Regions from separate parts of the Kitasatospora cystarginea genome, predicted to be linked through region 1. Evidence: riboswitches for the same ligand, from Rfam matches in the RefSeq annotation. Region 1 holds a riboswitch; each other region holds the start of a gene.

Evidence for each region. A riboswitch is a leader RNA that binds a small molecule or an ion and turns the genes downstream of it on or off. The one in region 1 is predicted to bind magnesium.
Region 2: it holds a riboswitch for magnesium, as region 1 does, so the genes downstream of both, ABD369_RS12415 (NRAMP family divalent metal transporter) here and ABD369_RS28385 (hypothetical protein) in region 1, are expected to answer to the same signal.
Region 3: it holds a riboswitch for magnesium, as region 1 does, so the genes downstream of both, ABD369_RS29035 (magnesium transporter MgtE N-terminal domain-containing protein) here and ABD369_RS28385 (hypothetical protein) in region 1, are expected to answer to the same signal.

Annotation. Positions count from the first base shown of each region.
Region 1 covers NZ_BAAATR010000031.1:85,556-91,855, reverse strand. Annotated here, with positions in the region: gene ABD369_RS28400 (MmcQ/YjbR family DNA-binding protein) at 1-151, opposite strand, end outside; gene ABD369_RS28395 (pyridoxal-phosphate dependent enzyme) at 297-1,727, shown strand; gene ABD369_RS28390 (N-acetylmuramoyl-L-alanine amidase) at 1,888-3,978, opposite strand; M-box (ykoK) riboswitch at 4,153-4,326, shown strand; gene ABD369_RS28385 (hypothetical protein) at 4,615-4,893, shown strand; gene ABD369_RS28380 (hypothetical protein) at 4,893-5,066, shown strand; gene ABD369_RS28375 (hypothetical protein) at 5,186-5,326, shown strand; gene ABD369_RS28370 (Hsp20/alpha crystallin family protein) at 5,528-5,956, shown strand; gene ABD369_RS28365 (hypothetical protein) at 6,039-6,300, opposite strand, start outside.
Region 2 covers NZ_BAAATR010000009.1:11,881-18,180, reverse strand. Annotated here, with positions in the region: gene ABD369_RS12425 (CAP domain-containing protein) at 1-133, shown strand, start outside; gene ABD369_RS12420 (NAD(P)/FAD-dependent oxidoreductase) at 616-2,031, shown strand; M-box (ykoK) riboswitch at 2,162-2,337, shown strand; gene ABD369_RS12415 (NRAMP family divalent metal transporter) at 2,674-4,323, shown strand; gene ABD369_RS12410 (hypothetical protein) at 4,375-4,854, shown strand; gene ABD369_RS12405 (hypothetical protein) at 4,978-5,496, shown strand; gene ABD369_RS41105 (50S ribosomal protein bL37) at 6,110-6,277, shown strand.
Region 3 covers NZ_BAAATR010000033.1:20,572-26,871, reverse strand. Annotated here, with positions in the region: gene ABD369_RS29045 (arylsulfatase) at 1-443, opposite strand, end outside; gene ABD369_RS29040 (NRAMP family divalent metal transporter) at 559-1,863, opposite strand; gene ABD369_RS29035 (magnesium transporter MgtE N-terminal domain-containing protein) at 1,860-3,227, opposite strand; M-box (ykoK) riboswitch at 3,538-3,715, opposite strand; gene ABD369_RS29030 (TIGR02677 family protein) at 4,356-5,891, shown strand; gene ABD369_RS29025 (TIGR02678 family protein) at 5,888-6,300, shown strand, end outside.

The sequences.
Region 1 (6,300 bases):
TCAGGCTCACGGAGAGCGGGACGGCGTCGAGCGCGCTGAGGGCGAACATCCTGCCTCCGACCTTGAAGACCGAGGTGTCGGCGTTGAACGGGAAGGTCTCGGCCGTCCCGTTCAGGTCCAGGCAGGCGGCTTTCAGGTCATCGGGCGTCATGAGTCAAGTGTGCCCCCTGCCGCGGCGGCACCGCCGCCGGGGGCGTTGGGTCCGCCGCGAGGGGCGCGAGGGCGCCGGCGACCGGTAACTCGGACGGGCGAAGATCCACGTTCTGCAGGTCCCGGGGATTCGCTACTGTGCCGAGATGGAAGCCAACGAGTCTGTGACCGAACTGATCGGCAACACACCGCTGTTGCGGCTGCGCACTTCCGGCGAAGGCCAGAGCGCCGCCGTCTACGGCAAGTTGGAGTACCTGAACGCCGGCGGCAGCGTGAAGGACCGGATCGGTCTCCGCATGATCGAGCAGGCCGAACACGACGGGCTGCTGAGACCCGGCGGCACGGTGGTCGAGGCCAGCTCCGGCAACACCGGTCTCGGGCTGGCGATGGTCGCAGCCGCCAGGGGCTACCGGATGGTGGCCGTGCTCTCGGACCGCGCGAGCAGTGAGAAGGTCGCGGCGGTGAGGGCGTTCGGGGCCGAGGTGGTACTCAAAGCCGCCGGAGTGCCGCGCGAGCACCCCGAACACGTGATGAACGCGGCGGCACGGATCGCGGAGGAGACACCGGGCGGCTGGCTCGCCGGACAGTACGACAATCCGGCCAACCCCGAGGCGCACTACCTGAGCACCGGGCCGGAGATCTGGCGGCAGACCGGAGGCCGGATCACCCACCTGGTGTCCTGCATCGGCACCGGCGGCACCATCAGCGGCACCGGCCGCTACCTCAAGGAGGTCAGTGGCGGCACCGTCCAGGTGATCGGCGCCGACCCGGCCTCCTCGGTCTACTCCGGCGGCGACGGCCGCCCCTACTTCGTCGAAGCGGCCGGGCACTGGAAGCACCCGGAGACCGTCGAGGACGTCTGGCCGCAGTCCTACCACCGCGAGGTGGTGGACCGGGTCCTACCGATCACCGACCGGCAGTCGATCCTGACGATCCGCCGACTCGCCCGCGAGCAGGGGCTCCTGGTCGGCGGCTCCGCCGGCACCGCGGTGGCCGCGGCCCTCACGGTGGCCGCCGAGGCCGGGCCCGAGGCCGTGGTGGTGGCGATCCTGCCGGACTCCGGACGGCAGTACCTCACCAAGTACTTCGACGACGACTGGCTGCTGCGGCTGGGCTTCCTGGACGGTGACCCGGCCGCGGCCCGGGTCGGTGACGCGGTGCCGGCGGCCGCCCGGGAGCAGCAGCTGCCCTACCTGAACGGGCGGACCAGCGTCGCCGACGCCCTGGCGGCACTGCGCGCGGCCGGTGCGCGGACGGCACTGCCCGCCGGGCCGTGCCCGGCGGGCCCCGAACGACGGCCCACCGCACTCGAGCTGGCGGGATCGGTGACCCTGGAGGAGTTGACAGCCGCCGTCCAGAGCGGCCGGGCGGCTCTCGACGACCCGGTGGGCGAGCACCTCGGTGCGCCACTGCCCCGGTTCGGAACCGGGGAGCCCGCCGAGGCCGCGCTGGCCGAACTCACCGAGTGCGGCCTGGAGGCGGCGGTCGTGGTGTACGACGGCCACGCGGTTGGCCTGGTGGGCGCCGCCGAGCTGCGCCAATGCCTGGCCGCGGGGACGGTGGCGACGGCGGGGTGACCGGCGCACGGGGAGCCGCGCGGAGGCCGGCGTACGACTCCCCGTGCCGCTGACGGCAGGGTCATCGGCAGGCGCCCTGACGGGGTGGCCGGGCCGGTGCGCACGGCACCGCCGTCGTCCCGACGGCCCGGCCGAACCCGCCGGGGGCGAGGACGTCAACTCACGGGGTACCGCCGGAGCACTGCCGGACCGCCTGGACGTCGGAGGACCTCAGGAAGGCGAGCCGGTGGTCGTAGCGGATCGGGTAGTAGGTGTCCTTCCCGACCACCAGGGTCCGGTCGTCGGGTGCGTCGCCGTTGATGTTCTGGTCGTAGAAGTAGTCGCCGGGCTCCGGGGTGTCGTCGGCGGCGAGGTAGGCCTGCCCGGCCGGGACCGTCGCCTGCAGTGCGACCACCGGCAGCGGCTTGATGGCCGGGTAGGGGGCGTAGGCGGCGGCCTCGGGGTAGGCCCGGCCGTACACCGGGATCGAGGCGAGGCCGGGGCGCGGGGTCAGTACCGTCCGCCCGGCCGTAGCGTCGGGCTCCGCCTGGTCGGTGGCCGCCGGTTCGGTCCGGGCGGAGCGTCCGTTCGGATTGGAGAACCAGCACTTCTGCCCGTCGTACCAGATCGCCGTCCAGTCGCCCTGCTGGTCGGCGACGACGTAACCGGTCCCGGTCACCGCCTTGTCGCTCCAGTCGTCGGCCCTGGTGGTGCCGCCGTTGATCAGCGGGGCGTCGGCGGCCGGTCGGGTGCGCAGGTAGACGAAGTTCTCCGGCCGGTTCGGCACCCCGCTGACCGGGGGCTGGTTGGAGGAGTCGAAGGCCGGGGCGATGATGACGGTGTCACCGGCCTTCGGCGGGGCGTCGGTGCCGGGCCCGATCGGTGCCCGCAGCAGCTCCAGGTAGTGGCCCCAGTCCCAGAACGTCCCCGGGTCCCAGTGCATCCCGGCGACGTCGGCCTGGGTCGGTCCCGGCACGTCGTCGTGGCCGATGATGTGCTGTCGGTCCAGCGGGACGCCGAAGCGCGCGGCCAGATAGCGCACCAGCTCGGCCGATGACTGGTACAGCTGCTCCGAGTACCAGGTCGGCCGGTCCTCCGGAAGCGCGAAGCCCTCGTGCTCGATCCCGACGCTGTGCATGTTGACGGTCTTGTTGCCGGAGTGCCAGGCGATGTCCCGGGTGCGCACCAACTGGGTGACCTGCCCGTCCGAGGCGCGCACCAGGTAGTGCGCGGCGGCCTGTTCGCGCGGGTCCTGGAAGGCGGCGAGCGCCCCGGCGTAGTTGCTCTCGGTGTCGTGGATGACGATCCAGCGGATCTGCTGGCCGTCATCGGGGCGGTTGGCCGGGTTGTAATTCCCGTACGAGGTCGGGTCGTTCGGGTCGGTCAGCGCGTACGCGGCGGGGACGAAGTCGCACCCGAGGCTCTCCGGGCACTCGGGCGTCTGCCGCTCGGCCCTCGCCACGGGCGGGCCCGGCGGCCGGGTGACCACCAGCCCCGGGGCGGCCGGCAGCGTCACCCGCGCACCCTCGGAGGTGGCCCGGGAGGCGCCGGAGCGTACGGTCCGGTACACCCGGTCCGCGAACACCCGGCCGGCCGCCGTACCCTCCGGCCCCGTGGCACTGCCCGCGCCGAACCTGGCCACCGCGCCGTACCAGGCACCCGGGTCGGCGGAGTGAGGTCCGCCGACGTCCCGCTGGTACCGGGCCAGGAGCGCCGCCCCGCCGCGGAGGTTCTGCGTGGGATCGCTCCGCAGCTGCCCGGCCGGGCGGTGGATCAACTCGGCGGCGGCGTCCAGGGTGTGCAGCGCGGGGGAGTCGACGAGTCGCCGAGCGGCAGGGGTGGCGGAGCGCTGCGGCAGCGGGCGGTCGTCACCGCGCCCCCGTGTCTCGGCTTGCGCGCGCTCGGCGGCGGCGTTCACGGCAGCCACGTCCACCTGGGTCAGCCCGAGCGGGCCGTAGTTGCCGGTGGTGCTCGGCTGCCCCCGGTGCGACTCCCAGCGGGTCTGCTGGTAGGCCAGTGCCAGCAGCAGGCGCTGCGGCACTTTGAACTCCGCTGCCGCGGCGGCGAACTGCCGCTGCAGGAGCTGGTCCGCCGGGGCGGCGGCGCCCGCCGGTGGGGCGAAGCCGGTGGCGCAGGCCGTTGCGCAGGTGGTGGCCAGGGCGACCAGGGCGGCCGACCGGCGCGAACGGCGGGCACCGGGCGGGAGCGACGGGCGACGGGTGGCCGGCGAGGTCTCGAGGGGCCGGGAGGTGGCGGTCGGGGAGCGGTGCATGCCACGGTTCTACCGCAGCTGACGGTGTGTCACCCGAGTGACACTCCCGGAGCCGGCCGCAGGTGAGTGCCCGTACGCAGGTGGGGCGAGTGCCGCCAAGGGTGTTGGCGGTCAAGTTCTGGCAAAGGGTTCGGACCTGGCTCGGTGGAGGGACTATGCTCTGCGTCGTTTGAAGAGGCACCTCGTTCGGTGAGGCGTCTTCACGGACACGGCCACCGATCCCAGCTGTTGAGAGACGCCCGGGCGGGGCCGGATCCTCCCGCCCCATGGGTTGATCCCAAGTGACTTCCGGCCCGCGGGCCGGATCGCGCCGTGAAGTGCCAGAGCTCTGACGAGTCGGGGTGAACCGGCCGCCGAGGCCGGTCCGCTCCTTGCCCTGTCGACACGGCGCGGGTCCGCGCCCGGCCGGGAGGAGGCGAGGGACATGGAATGCGGTAGTCACGGCCATAGTTGCCGTTGCCCCCGCCTGTTCTCGTCCTTCCTCGGTGTGCGCTAGCCGCCCAGATGTCCTGACGGCGCGTCAGTCTGCTCGACACGTTGACCGCGGGCTCGGCAGCCTGCGGTCGCCGCCTGCCGGATTCCTGGGCCGAGGCATCTCCGGGATGCCCACCGTGCTCTTCCTGAAGGTGAGTTGACGTGTCCGTCTTCGCCGTGCTCCACCGTGCCGCACTGGCCTCCGCTGCCGCCCGCCATGACGCCGCCGCCGGCCGTGGCCTGCGCGCCGTGCTGTCCGAGGTCGTGGATCGGCTGGCCGCGAGCCCGCTCGACCACCCCGTCCTGGGGGCCGTCGCCGCCCAGCGACCGGCCGGGCCGCCCGCCCGGTCCGGGGCCCGGCGGCGACCGGTCGCCGCCGGGCCCGCACTCGGACAGCTGATCCCGCCCACCAGGGCCAGGCAAGAGGGGAGTTCCAGATGATGACGAGGACCAGACTCCACCCGCGTACGGCGGAGGGGTCGATACTGCTCGGTGCCCTCGGCCTGCTGCTGGCCGGGGCGGTCGCGCTCGCCGCCGTCCCGGCCGGGGTTCGGGTGGCGGTCCGCGCTGCCCGCCGACGGGGTGCGCCAGGCGGGCAGCGCCCGGCCCGGTAGCGGACGGTCCGGCACCGGTCTCGCGGAGCGGGATCCGTATCCGGCGGCCTTCCGTGTCGGCCCGTGCTCATGGACCATGGGAGGAATCTGTTCCGATACGAAGCAGGAAGCGGTGGACCATGAGTGATCACGTGCATGTGCGCCTCGGCGGCGGAGTCGGGGTGAACGAGCACGGCGAGCTGGTGGAGCAGTTCCACTGCCGCTGCGGCGAGACGTGGACCAGGACGTACCGGGTCGAGGACGGGGAACCCGAGATGTGAGCCGCCCAGCGCGGCCTCCCCTCCGGTGCCCGGCGCGGCGGGCCGCACGGTGTTCCTTGCCTGAAGCGTCCGATCCGCCAGCGATGTTGGTGGATCGATGCTCTCCGTGACCGCCGCTGCCGCCGAATGCGGGGGCCTCGCAGCGAGCACACCCGCGCAGCAGGATGGAAGGAGGAATCCCGACGAGTGAGGAGGGCCGAGATGGCAGGCGAACTGCTCCACAGGCGTCCGCACTGGTGGCCTCCGTTCCCGGAGCTGTTCGAGGACTTCCCCACCGAGCTGCGTCTGATGCCCGACGAACACGTCATCCGGGTCGAGGAGACCAAGGAGGGCGGGTCCTACGTGGTCAAGGCCGAGCTTCCGGGGATCGATCCGGAGAGGAACATCGAGATCACGGTCGAGAACGGAGTGCTGACGATCCACGCCGAACGCCGTGAGGAGCAGAAGGAGAAGCACCGCACGGAGTTCCGCTACGGCTCCTTCACCCGCAGTGTCCGGTTGCCCGAGGGAGTCCAGGAGCAGGGCATCACCGCGAGCTACGACAAGGGCGTGCTGACCGTGAAGGCGCCGATCGGCCCGATCGAGAAGCCGTCCCGGCGGATCGCGATCAGCCGCGAGACCGACGAGTGAGGACGGGCGTCGGCCGGGTGCGTCCAACCGCGCCCGGCCGCTGCCTGACCGTGTCGACACCGGACGAATTCCGACGGCGTCCTTAGTCGAGCTCGACCTCGAAGTCCCAGGTCGCCAGCGGCTTTCCGGCGGACGACCAGCTCAACGTCGAGTGGCCCGCGTCGAAGACCGCGGAAAGGGTGAAGACCGCGTCCTGAGCCGGGTTCGCGGTTGCCGACGGTCGGTCCGCGGTGAACGGCACGGCGTGGCCGAGCTCGTCGGTCAGGGCGAAGGTGGCCGGATCGAGGTCGACACTGCCGGCGGTGGCGTGCAGCCGGACCGTGATGGTGCCCTTCGATCGCTCG
Region 2 (6,300 bases), on a different contig from region 1:
CATGCTGAACGAGACGCCGCCGGACGACGGCCACCGCAAGAACATCCTCAGCAGCGAGTTCACCCACATCGGCATCGCCGTCTACCGGGATGCCAGTGGAACCGTCTGGCTCACCCAGGACTTCTCCAACTGACCCGTCCGTCAAGGACGTAGGCCGAGGTCGACCCGCCCCCCCGGGGGCGGGTCGGGTGCCTCCGCCTCGCGGGCGCCAGGCCCGTGGGGCGGAGCGCGCGCGGCGGAACCTCGCACGGTCGGGCGGGTCGGCGGTCGCCGGCCCCTCGGCGACGACCCCGATAGCCAAGTGGGGATATTTCCTCAAATATTTGTCGATGTACCGTCATTTCAGTGCGAGGGGGTGGTTAGCGGCCCGGCCCGGGTGGGCAGAATGCATCCGGTTCGTGCTCGTACGCTCCCCGCGTGCGCTGCGCGCCCACTCACGCCGTACGTCCGCCGTCCAGTACCACCGCACGCCGAGCCGCGCCGCCGCGCACTGCACCACCCCGCCGTGCGCGGGCGCCGCTTGCACCGCTCGCGCCGCGCGATCCGCACCGCACCACCCGCTGAACAGCGTGGGGCTCGACGCCGTGAGCTCCGCCGGCCGAAGGGGGAATCGAGATGCCGCTACCGGTTGGCAGAGCCGCTGTGCTGGGAGGCAGCCTGGCCGGACTGCTGCACGCCTGGGTCCTCGCCGAGGCGGGCTGGCGGGTGACCGTGGTGGAGCGCGACCGTCGGCCGGGCAAGGCCGAGTTCGCCGGGGGAGTCCCGCAGGCCCGGCAGGCGCACCTGCTGATGCCGGCCGGCCTGTACGCCATCGAGCGGCTGCTGCCGGGCACGACCGAGCTGCTCACCGGTGAGGGCGCGCAGCGCTTCGGCCTGGCCACCGACATCCGCTGGCTCACGCCGGCCGGCTGGCTGGACTCCTTCTCGCCCCGGCACACCATCGTGAGCTTCACCCGCCCGTTGATCGACTGGGCGCTGCGTCACCAGGTCCTCCTCCACCCGGGCGTCGAGGCGCGGGATGGCGTCGAGGCGGTCGGACTCGCCGTCGCCGGAACGCGGATCGCCGGAATCCGCTGCCGTGAGCGCGGAACCCGCGACCGCACCGAGTCGGTGCTGCCCGCTGAGGTGGTGGTCGACGCCACCGGCCGGACCTCCCGGGCCCCGCACTGGCTGACCGAACTCGGGCTCGGCGCACCGGAGGAGAGCGTGGTGGACGGCGGTGTCGGCTACTGCACCGGGCTGTTCCGCCGGGCCGGGGCGGACCTGGCCGGCGGCCGTGCGATGTACCTGCAGCCCAGGCCCGGCCGCAATCCCCGGTTCGGGATCCTGGTCCCGGTGGAGGGTGATCGCTGGATGGTGACGGTCGGCGGGATGCGCGGCTTCACCCCGCCCACCGATCCCGATGGATTCCTCTCCTTCGCACGGGAGTTGAGCGTCCCGGAGTTCTACGAGGTGGTCCGGGGACTGGAGCCGGTAGCCCCGATCCACGGCTTCCGTCCGCCGCCCAGCCGGCGGCGGCACTACGAGCGCCTGGCCGACCTCCCCGAGGGGCTGCTCGTGGTCGGTGACGCGGCCTGCACCTTCAATCCGATCTACGGGCAGGGCATGTCCGTGGCGGCCCGGTCCGCGCTGGTGCTGCGCGAACTGCTCCCGGCCGGCGCCCGTCCGGCACGCGGGCCGGGCGCGGCAGGAAGAACAGGTGTCGCACTCCCGGTGGACTCCCGGAGGATCCAGCGCGCGGTGTCCCGCGAGGCGGGGGCGGCCTGGCAGATGGCCTCCTCGGAGGACCTGCGCTACGAAACCACCGTCGGCGGCCGCAGGAATCCGCTGCTGAAGCTCCAGCACGCCTATATGGACCGGGTGTTGAGTGCCGCCCTGAGCCACCGGGCCGCACAGGGCGCCTTCATCGACGCCCTCTCGCTGACCGCACCGCCGAGCGGGCTCTTCACACCCGCGGTGCTCTGGCAGGCCGCCCTGCACGGCGGTTCGAGGGGCCGGCGCGCCGAATCCCGATCTCGGAGCGGGCGGTAAATCGGCTCATTGATACCGGAGTTGCGCGGGGTGGCACCGGGGTTCCCGTTCGGACCGAGAGGAACGGTCAAAATTCGGTAAATGTGTTCGGCGCGCCCTTCCGGTGGGTCTACGCTTGACGAGGTTTGAAAAGGCACCTCGTTCGGTGAGGCGTCTTCACGGACACAGGCCACTGATCCCAACCGTCGAGAGACGCTCCGGATCAGGACAGATCCTCCCGACCTAAGGGTTGATCCCAAGTGGCTTCCGACCTGCGGGCCGGATCACGCCGTGGAGTGCCAAAGCTCTGACGAGTTGGGGTGAGCCGGCCGCTGAGGCTGGTCCGCTCCTTGCCGTGTCGATACGACGCACCGCTGCGTCCCGGCCGGAAGGAGGCGAGAGACATGGATTCGAGTTGCAGTAGTCCGGGCCATAAACGGGCCCATAACCGCATGTCCTCGTTCTCCATCGGCACGCGGTAACAACCCCCTCCACGAGAATTTCTGACATACCGTCGGCTCAGTGCGGCGCCATGCCCTCATTTCCTTATGACCTCATGGCGTTATTTCGCCATGGGCTGCCGCGGTATGCCCTGGTGGCGGGGATTGCTGCTGCGCGCCGCCCGAACTCTCCCCCTGAACCGGGGGGCAAGGGAGGTTCGCCATGACCGACACCACCATGACCCCACCGACGATCCCGGCGCCGCGCGCCGCGGTCCTCGACGACGCCCACATCGGCGACATCCAGGGCGCCCTGGGCACCATCAGCCTCAGCGACACCGCGCCGCGGCAGGGCCTCTCCGCCAAGCTCAAGACGCTGCTGGCGATCGTCGGCCCCGGCCTGATCGTGATGGTCGGCGACAACGACGCCGGCGCGTTCTCCACCTACGGCAGCGCCGGCCAGAACTACGGCACCCACCTGCTGTGGACCCTGCTGCTGCTGGTTCCCGTGCTCTACGTCAACCAGGAGATGGTGCTCAGGCTGGGTGCGGTCACCGGTGTCGGCCATGCCCGCCTCATCCTCGAGCGCTTCGGCAGGTTCTGGGGCGCGTTCAGCGTGATCGATCTTTTCCTGCTCAACGCGCTGACGTTGGTGACGGAGTTCATCGGGGTCACGCTGGCGGCGGGCTACCTCGGCCTGCCGAAGGTCGCCTCGGTGGTCCTGGCCGCCGCGGTCATCATCGCCTCCGCCTTCACCGGGTCGTTCCGCCGCTTCGAGCGGATCGCGGTCGCGCTGTGCGTCGGCTCGCTGCTGCTGGTGCCGATCTACTTCATGGTCCACCCGAAGACCTCGCAGATGGCGCACGACTTCTTCGTCCCCGGCATGCCGGGCGGCGGTGGCGAGTTGGCCACCGTGATGCTGCTGATCATCAGTATCGTCGGCACCACGGTCGCCCCCTGGCAGCTCTTCTTCCAGCAGTCGTACGTCATCGACAAGCGGATCACCCCGCGCTTCATGAAGTACGAGAAGGTCGACCTGTGGATCGGCATCGTCATCGTGGTCGTCGGCGCCGCGGCGATGATGGGCTTCACCGCCGCCGCGTTCGCCGGCACCGACGGCGCCGGCCAGTTCACCGACGCGGCGGGCGTGGCCAAGGGACTGGAGGAGCACGCGGGCAAGCTGGTCGCCGTGCTGTTCGCGATCGCCCTGCTGGACGCCTCGATCATCGGCGCCTTCGCGGTCTCCCTCTCCACGGCCTACGCCATCGGCGACGTCTTCGGCATCAAGCACTCGCTGCACCGCGGGGTCGGCGGCGCCAAGGGCTTCTACGCCGTCTACGCGGGTCTGGTCGCGGCCGCCGCCGTCATCGTCCTGGTCGCGAGCGACGGCACGCTGGGCCTGCTCACCCAGGGCGTCCAGGTCCTGGCCGGTGTGCTGCTGCCCTCCGCCTCGGTCTTCCTGCTGCTGCTGTGCAACGACAAGGAGGCCCTGGGCCCCTGGGTGAACGGTCCCAGGACCAACGCCTTCACCTCCGCCGTGATCGGCGTCCTGGTCACCCTGTCCGTCATCCTGACCGCCTCCGTCCTGTGGCCGGACATCAGCTCCGGGGCGATCCTCGACATCATGGCCGGCTGCGGTGTCCTCGGGGTGCTGGCCGCCGGGTACTCCTTCACCCGCCGGCGCACCGCCACCAAGGAGGATGAGATCGACCGCACCGGGCGCGAGAACTGGCGGATGCCCCCGCTGGAGACCCTGGCCAAGCCGAAGGTCTCCACCGCGTACAAGATCGGCATGGGCGCGCTGCGCACCTACCTGCTGGTCGCGATGATCCTGGTCGTCGTGAAGCTCATCGAGGTGGCCCTCTCCCGCTGACCCCGGCGGTGACGGCCGGCCGCGCCTGGAGGCCACCCGGCGTCCGGCCGGCTGAGCCGTCCGCCGACCGCCCCGGGGCCGAGCTTCGATCCGAACCCGTACTCGTACCGCCAAGGAGGCCGACATGGTCGTGCGCTACCCACGGCTGAACGTCATCTTCTCGGACCACCACACCACACGCCACCAACCCGCGCCGCCCGCCGCCCACGGGCAGCCCGCGCACTCCCCGCTGGTGGTCGACCAGGCGCTCCGGACCGCCACCGTCGGGAGTGCGAGCGGAAGGCGGAGACGCAGATCCGCGCGCTGCTGCTACAGGCCTTCGCGGCCTCGGGGCTGGCGCCGATCGCGCTGCGTGCCCACCGCGAGCACGGCGAGGTCACCGCGGTACGGGCGACCGTGGCGGTCACGGGCGACGTCACCTCCGCCCTGGAACAGGTCGTCTCCCGGCTCTCGCTCGAACCCGCCGTGCGCGACCTGCACTGGCACCTGGAGGGCGGCAGCGCCGGCGCGGACGAGGAAGCCCTCGCCTGAACCCCCTCGCCCGATCCCCTCGCCGGGGTCGCCGGTCCCGGGCGGCGGTTCCGGCCCGTACCGCTGGTGACCGGGGACCGGGGACCGGGGACCGGTGCGAGACTTGAATGCGGAGGCACTCCCATGAGGCCGCTCATCAGCTCCCGGGCCACGCCGCCCCGAGGCAACCGCCCGCACATCCGGTACCTCCACCCCCGTACACGGGAGGGGGCGGCGGTGCTGTGCGCACTCGCCCTGCTGCTGGTCGAGGTGATCGTGCTCGGTCTGGTCCCGAGCCACGCCCGGCCGCTGATCGGCACCCTGCTGCTCGGGGCCTGGGTCATCGCGTTCGTGCTGGTCGCGGCGGTGCTGCGCGGCCGGCGCTCGGCCGCCCGAAGGGCCGGCCGCCCCACCTGGCCCGTCCCGCCGCCGGGTGGCCAGTGGTACGGCGAGGACGCTCTGGAGGGCTACCCGTCCGAGGAGGTCGCCCGCCTGCTCCCGGCCTCGGCCGATCCCGGGCAGAACCGGCTGCAGACAGCCTGGGTGCTGGCCAGCCACGGCCACGATGCCGCCTGGATCGCCCACCACCTCGACCTCCCCGCCGATCTGGCCCACCTCCTCGCCGACACCGCCGCCCACCGGGCCACGGCACACAGGGCGTGACAGGCCTGCCACCGGTCGCGGGCGTCCCCGCGCAACCGGGCGCAACAGGGGCTGAAGGGGCGTCAAGGAGCCGTCAGGGATGCGTCAGAGGGGGCGAACCGTCCTTGCCCGGACGATCCGAGGTCGACTTGAATGCGGGTATGACCTGCTCGACGCGCCACCACGACCGCCCGCCGCATCCGCGGGCGGAGGCTGCAGTCGCGGTCTTCGCCGCGGTCCGGTAGCGCTTCCTCCCCGCGAAGTCCGCTCCGGTCGCGCCGTGGGCGGGCTCCCGGTGCTGTGGCCGGGGCCCGCCCTGGTTCAGTCACCCTGCGCACCGCCGTACGCGCGGGGCGACATGGTCCCCGAGGGCAGTGGATCACGGTGATCGGCCTCGACCCGGGGCTGTGCGCCACCGCCCTGCCGCCCCTGTACGGGCGGGTGGGCGCACCCGCCGGCGGAGGGCACGGCCGCGGTGGTCCGACTCTGCCTGCCGGAGGTAGAGTTGGTGGACGGTGAGTACCACGAGGGCGGTGGCGTCGCACCGACCGCCCTGGCCGCGCACGAGGAACGCTCCCGTCGCCGGCTGTCCGGGCTCGCCGACCGGTTGGTGAGCGGCGTCTGAGAGTCCGCCATGCCTGACGGCGCGTCAGGAAGCCTCCATCATCGCGGAATGCCGTCGCGCGTTCGCCATCTCCCGTTGCAGAACGCCGGAAGGGGAACTGGCATGTCCAAGCGCGCCCGGAAGCAGAAGGCCCGTAAGAAGAAGAGGGCGAACCACGGCCGCCGTCCCAATCAGTAGGCCCGATCAGTAGGTTCGGTCAG
Region 3 (6,300 bases), on a different contig from region 1:
ACGACGGCCGTCATTGTGACCGACCGGTCGGATCGAGCGGCCTCCTCATCGATGAGGGCGACTGTCGGGACCACGGTGTCGGCCACTGCGGCGATCACGACGATGTGTGTGGTGGTCCGGTCCCCGCCGGGTGCAACGGCGACGGCGGCTGCCGCCATCGGACGGTCGACGCGCAACACGGGCACTCCCAACGCCGCGGCACGGGTTTCCGCGACGCCGCCGATCGTCGAGCAGGTGCACAACACCGCAGCGGCCCCGTCGGCGACCGTGGAGGCGAGCGCTTTGTCGATGTCCCCCGCAACGGCGTCGGGCCCGTCGGTCCGGGCCCTCGTCAGCAACTCCTCGGACACGATGTGCCGCAAGGGCAAGCCGGGGTGGTCGCGGTCGCGAAGCGCGTCGAAGACCGGGACGTGGACGGACGATGTGTGGAGCAGCGCCAGCATGTGCGCGATGCTATCGGCCGTGGTCGGGGCCCCGTCGCCGGGAGGTGAACCGGGACGCGTCAGCTGGAACCAGTAGGGCTCGGTCACCAGGCGGTCTGTGCCGGCGGGACGATGCTCAGCCGACTCCGAACCAGCCGAGGACGGTCTGGACGAGCAGGATGGTGGACATGGCGGCCACGCCGATGACCACGGTGGTGGCCGCGGTGCGGTACCTGGGGCTGTTGGCCGCCTCGCCCAGGACGGAGCGGCGGTTGGTGAGGACCAGGAGGTAGACGAGCACGACCGGGCTGATCAGGCCCTGCAGGACCTGGGTGCCGATCAGCAGCTGGATCACATCGACGGGGGTGAGAGCGACGATCGCGCCGAGGGCGATCTGGGCGGTGAACAGCCCGAGGAACAGGGGGGCGTCGCGGAAGCGGCGGGAGACGGAGCGTTCGACGCCGGCGGCCTCGCCGACGGCGTAGCTGGCGGAGAGCGGAACGACGGCGCCGGCCAGCGCGGAGGCGCCGATCAGTCCGAACGCGAACAGCAGCTCGGCGCTCGGCCCGGCGACCGGCTTGAGGGCTTCAGCGGCCTGGGCGGCGGACTCCAGGGGGCCGGTGCCGCCGATCGCGGCAGCGGTGGCGATGATGATGGTCAGGCTGATCAGGCAGGCGAACACCGCGCCGAGGACGGCGTCGGCCCGGATCAGCTTGTAGTCGGCGGGCTTGGCTCCGCGGTCGACGACACCGGCGGCGGCGTAGAACTGCATGTAGGGGCTGACGGTGGTGCCGATCAGGGCGACGGCCAGCAGGATGAAGTCCTTGCTGGGCTCGATGTGCGGCACGACGAGGTGCTCGCCGACCTGCCCCCAGTTCGGGTGACCGAGGACCATGGCGACCGGGTAGGCGAAGAAGGCCAGCGACATGACCAGGAAGATGCGCTCGGCCCACTTGTACGAGCCGAACAGCACCAGCGACCACAACAGGACGGCGGAGGGCGGGATGACCGCCCACTTGGGAACGCCGAGGAGCTCGAACGCCGCGCCGATCCCGGCGAACTCGCTGACGACCAGGCCGGTGTTGGCCAGCAGCAGGCAGAAGACGGCGAGCGCGGTCAGACGGAGGCTGAACTGCTCGCGGATCAGCGCGCCCAGACCCTTGCCGGTGTGGGCGCCGAGCCGGACCGCCATCTCCTGCACCATCACCAGGGCGACGGTGACCAGCACCATGAAGAACAGCGTCCCGTAGGTGAACTGGGAGCCGGCCGAGGCGTAGGTGGCGATGCCGGCGGCGTCGTTCCCGGCGTTCGCGGCCACCAGGCCGGGGCCGGCGACCATCGCGACGGCGGCCAGACGGCGCAGCCCTCTGCGGCGGGAAGGCGCTGCGACGGCGGGCGGCGCGGTGGCTGCCGCGGTGACGGTGTCGAGGTCGCGGGTCACTTGAGAAGCCTCCGGAAGTGCAGGCGCCCGCGCTCGGGCAGCAGGGCGTCGAGGATGTCGTCGGCCAGGATCCGGCCAAGTGGGTGCGCGTCCTGGTCGACGACGAGCAGGGAGGTGGCGCGGGCGGCGACAAGGTGGTCGGCGGCCTCGGCCAGGCGGGTGTCGGGCCGCACGGTGACCGGCGGGCCGAACTGGGCGAGCCAGGCCACCAGGTCCGCGACCACCGCGGTGTCCTCGGCCACCGCCAGGTCGAACAGCGGGATGTCGCCGATCAGGCGGTCATCGTCGTCCAGCACGGCGACTGCGTCGACCTCGGTGCGGTGCTCGGCCTGCGCGGCCAGTTCCGCGCGCACATCGGCGATCGTCTGCGAGGGACGGGCGGTGACCAGCAGGGTGGTCATCGCGCCGCCGGCGGTGCCCTCGCGGTGGGTGAGCAGGGTGCGCAGCTCGGCAGCCTCGGGGGCGGGCATGCGTGCCAACAGGGTCTCGCGCTCGCCGGGGAGCAGGTCGCGCAGGGCGTCCGCGGCCTCGTCCGGCTCCATCTCGTCCACCAGCCGGGCGGCGTGCTCGGGCGGCGCTTCGCGGAGCAGGTTCTCCAGCTCGGCCGGTTCCATCTCCTCCAGCGCGTCCGCGGCATGCTCCGGCTCCAGCCAGTCCAGCAGCTGCTGCCGTTCGTGTCGGCCGAGGTCCTCGAGGATGTCGGCGAGGTCGGCCGGACGCATGCGGTGCAGCGCGGAACGCGACGCGCGCAGCCGCACCTCGGCGGGCCCGTGCATGGCCTGCTCGCCGAACGGGGCGACGGACTGCCAGTCCAGGACGCGTTCCGGGGTGGGGCGGATCTGCCAGCGGCGGGGGCCGATGCGGCGCAGCAGGGTGGAGAGGGAGACGTCCACCCCGACCAGGACGGTGCGGTCGGCCAGCGGCGCCAGGTACAGATCGGCGGCGCGGGTGACCTGGATGCCGTCGATGTCGACGAGCTGATGGTCCATCACGTCTCGGGCGAGCAGCACCTCGCCGGGGCGGCGGGTGAAGTCACGCAGGTCCACGCGGGCGGTGCGCAGTCGCGCCTGCCCGGAGAGGACCCTGTCGATCGCGTCGGCGGCGATGAAGGCGCGTCGCCGCCCGATGCGGATGATCAGGCCGGTGACCGGCGGATAGGGCTCGGGTCCGTAGAGGCGGGCGACCACGTCGACGATGCGCCCCACCTCCTGGCCGGCCTGGTTGGCGACCGGACCGCCGATCAGCCCGGCCAGGGACACCAGCGACGTGCGGACGGCTCGTGAGGCGGTGGAGCGGCGCTCGGCGTCGACCGTGCGACCGCGCAGACGGGCCGTAGCGGACATGAACAGAGTGGTGGCAGCCACGATGAACACCCCCTTGCCTCGGTGTGACGAGGCATCAGGAGGCCCAAGGGTGCACCGCCGCCTCCTGGCCGCCGTAACGGCGCCGCACGCACGGCGGCACATCCCACCCGGACGTGAACCGGGCGGAGATGCCGTCGTGAACGGGACGGATCAGGGGAGGGGGGACCGCTTTGGGCCGCGGAAGAATGACGAGGACGACATGGGAAGGGGCCTACTATGGCCCGGACTACTGTCCATCTCGCCTCCTTCCGTTCCCGGCCGCGACCCGACGTCACGGCGGCGCGTCAAGGAGAAGCCGGTACAAGTACCCGGCGCACCCCGACTCTTCAGAGTTCCGGCACTTAACGGCGTGTCCCCGCGAGATGCGGAGAAGCCACTTGGGGGCAACCCTTGAGCCGGGCACAGACCTGCCCTGATCCGGAGTGTCTCTCGACCGATGGGATCAGTGGTCTGTGTCCGTGAAGACGCCTCACCGAACGAGGTGCCTGTTAAAACCTCCATAAGGATAGGCGCCCACCAGCCCCGCAGCCCAATCCTTGACCGGACCTTGACCCCTGGGCCGGGTGCGTTCGGGGGACCCGTGGGACATCCCGCGTCCGATGACGCGCGGGTTGGCGCGCAACCGTCGTACGGGCAAGAGTAGTTCAGCGGTCTCGCGCAGGCTCTGGGTTCGGGCCCGGGCGATTCGGGAGGGGGGAAGCGCCGCCTGGGCGGTGACGTGGCGGCGGGCGAAGTGCAGGGTGCGCACGGAAGAAGGATGGTCAAGATCGCGCCCGAGTTGCCGGGCGGTGGAACGAGGCCACGTCGAGGATCCGCGCAAACACGAAACGGACCAGCCGCGCGACCTGGTCCTCGGTGATCCGCTCCCACTCGGCGGTGGGAAGCCCCGTGGTGATGATGTCAGCGACCGGAGTGGTACGTCTCGCTGATGGCGGTTGTGGGTCGGGAATCCCATGTGGCTGTTCAGGGTGGGCGGACTGAGATACTCGGGCCGTGGATGCTGGGGTGATGGGGAGCGGTCCCACCCCGGCCGCCGCGGGCATGGAGAACCCGGCTGGCGCTGTCGGTGCGTCCGCGTACTGTGGTGCCAGCCGGAAACGGGGTGACCGGCGGGGAGGAGGGGAGCCGTTGCGCAGGGTGCCGCCGGAGATGTTCCGGTTCACGACGGGGGACAGGGCCGAGCTCTACGGCGCGATCCTGCAGGCGTTCGGTGCGGCCAACGAACGGCTGGAGACGGCACTCGGGCTGGACGAGGTCCGCACCCGCCTGCGGTCGGTGGGCTGGCTCGACGCCATCCACGACGACGACCTGCAGGACGCCCTGCGCCAGCTGCGCGCCTGGGAGCTGCTCGACGTCGTCCAGAACCACGCGGAGAACTACCGCACGGCCGAGGAGTACGAGCGCCGGAACCTCCAGTACTCGCTGACCCGGCGCGGCGAGGCCGCACTCGCAGGGGTGGAGCACGCCCTGTCCGTGCTCGCCGCGACGGGCGCGCTCCAGACCGCCGTGCTGGAGGCCGTCACCGATCGGCTCGACGAGCTGTACGTGCTGCTCGGCGACCCGGCGTCGTCGGACCGGCGGATCTTCACCACCCTGCAGGAACTGGAGGGCCACCTGGAGGCGCTGCTGGCGAACACCAAGGCGTTCAACGGCGAGCTGCAACGCCTGCTGCGCGCCGAGGGCGCGGACCTGGCGACCTTCCGCGAGGTCAAGGCCGCGACGGTGGCCTACCTCCAGGAGTTCCTCCTCAACCTCGACCAGCGCGGGCAGGCGGTGGCCGCGGCCGTGCAGCGGGTCGAGCAGCGCGGCGTGAGCCTGCTGCACGAACGAGCGCTTCACGGTGCCGAGTTGCCGCCGCTCGCCGACGGCGATCCCGCGCCGGCCTGGCTTGAGCGGCGCCGGGCGCGCTGGGAGGGTCTGCAGGCCTGGTTCCTACCGGCAGACGGCTCGCGACCCCGCGTGGAGCAGCTGCACGACGTGGCGCGGCGCGCCATCGTGACGCTCCTTCAGGTCCTCGACCGGATCACCGAGTCGCGTCGGCGGTCCTCCAGCGTCGCGCAGGACTTCCGCGAACTGGCTCGCTGGTTCGCCGCCGCGCCCACCGAGGAGGACCTGCACCGCCTGTGGTCGGCCGCCTTCGGCCTCGGACCGGCTCGCCACGCCCACCTCGCCCATCCTGACCCCGAGTTGGTGCCCTCCTCGTACGGCTGGGCCGAAGCCCCTCCGGTCAGGGTGTCCGCCCTGCTGCGCACCAGCGGACGCACCGAGCGGTTCACCCGTACGGGCAAGGTGCGCGACATCGGCGGGATCAAGGCGGCCCGCGCGGAGCGGGCCCGGAAGGAGCGGGCCGAACTCGAAGCGGCCTGGGACGTCCTGGGCACGGACGGCCCTGTCCGGCTCTCGGGCTTCGGCATGCTCGACCACGCCGTCTTCGAGCGGCTGCTCGATCTCCTCGGCAGGGCGCTGGCAGTACGGCCGGACGGCAGCGGTGCGCGCCGGGCGGTCACCTCGGACGGCCGCGTCGAGATCGTCCTGCGACCAGTCCCCGACGGTGGGCGAGCCGTCCTGCGGACGTCTCACGGACGGCTGGAGGGACCTGACTACCTGGTGGAGATCCGCAGCCCCGGCAGCAGCCGGGCGTGGGTTCGAGAGGAGACCGGATGAGTACCCTCGCCAACCAGCTGGTCCTGGCCGAGCGGGAGGACGTCGCCCGAGGCATCAGACTGCTCCTCGGCCGACCGCTGATCACCGAGCGCGGCGACCCGTCCGGCTTCGAGCTGATCCGCCGCAGGCAGGACCCGCTGACGAAGTGGTTCGACTACCACTGCGGCTGGCAGCTGGTGCTGGAGCCGCGCCTGGGGTACGCGCGGCTGCTCAAGATCCGGACCGTCCTCGACGCTTCCCGCCCCGCCCGCCGACTGCGCTCGGGCAAGGCGCCGTTCGACCGCCGCCGCTACACCCTGCTGTGTGTCGTCGCGGCCGAGCTGCTGCCGATCCCGGTGACGACCGTCGGTCTGCTCGCCGACCGCATCGTCCAGGCCTGCGCCACCGACGAGGCACTGCCGCCTTTCGA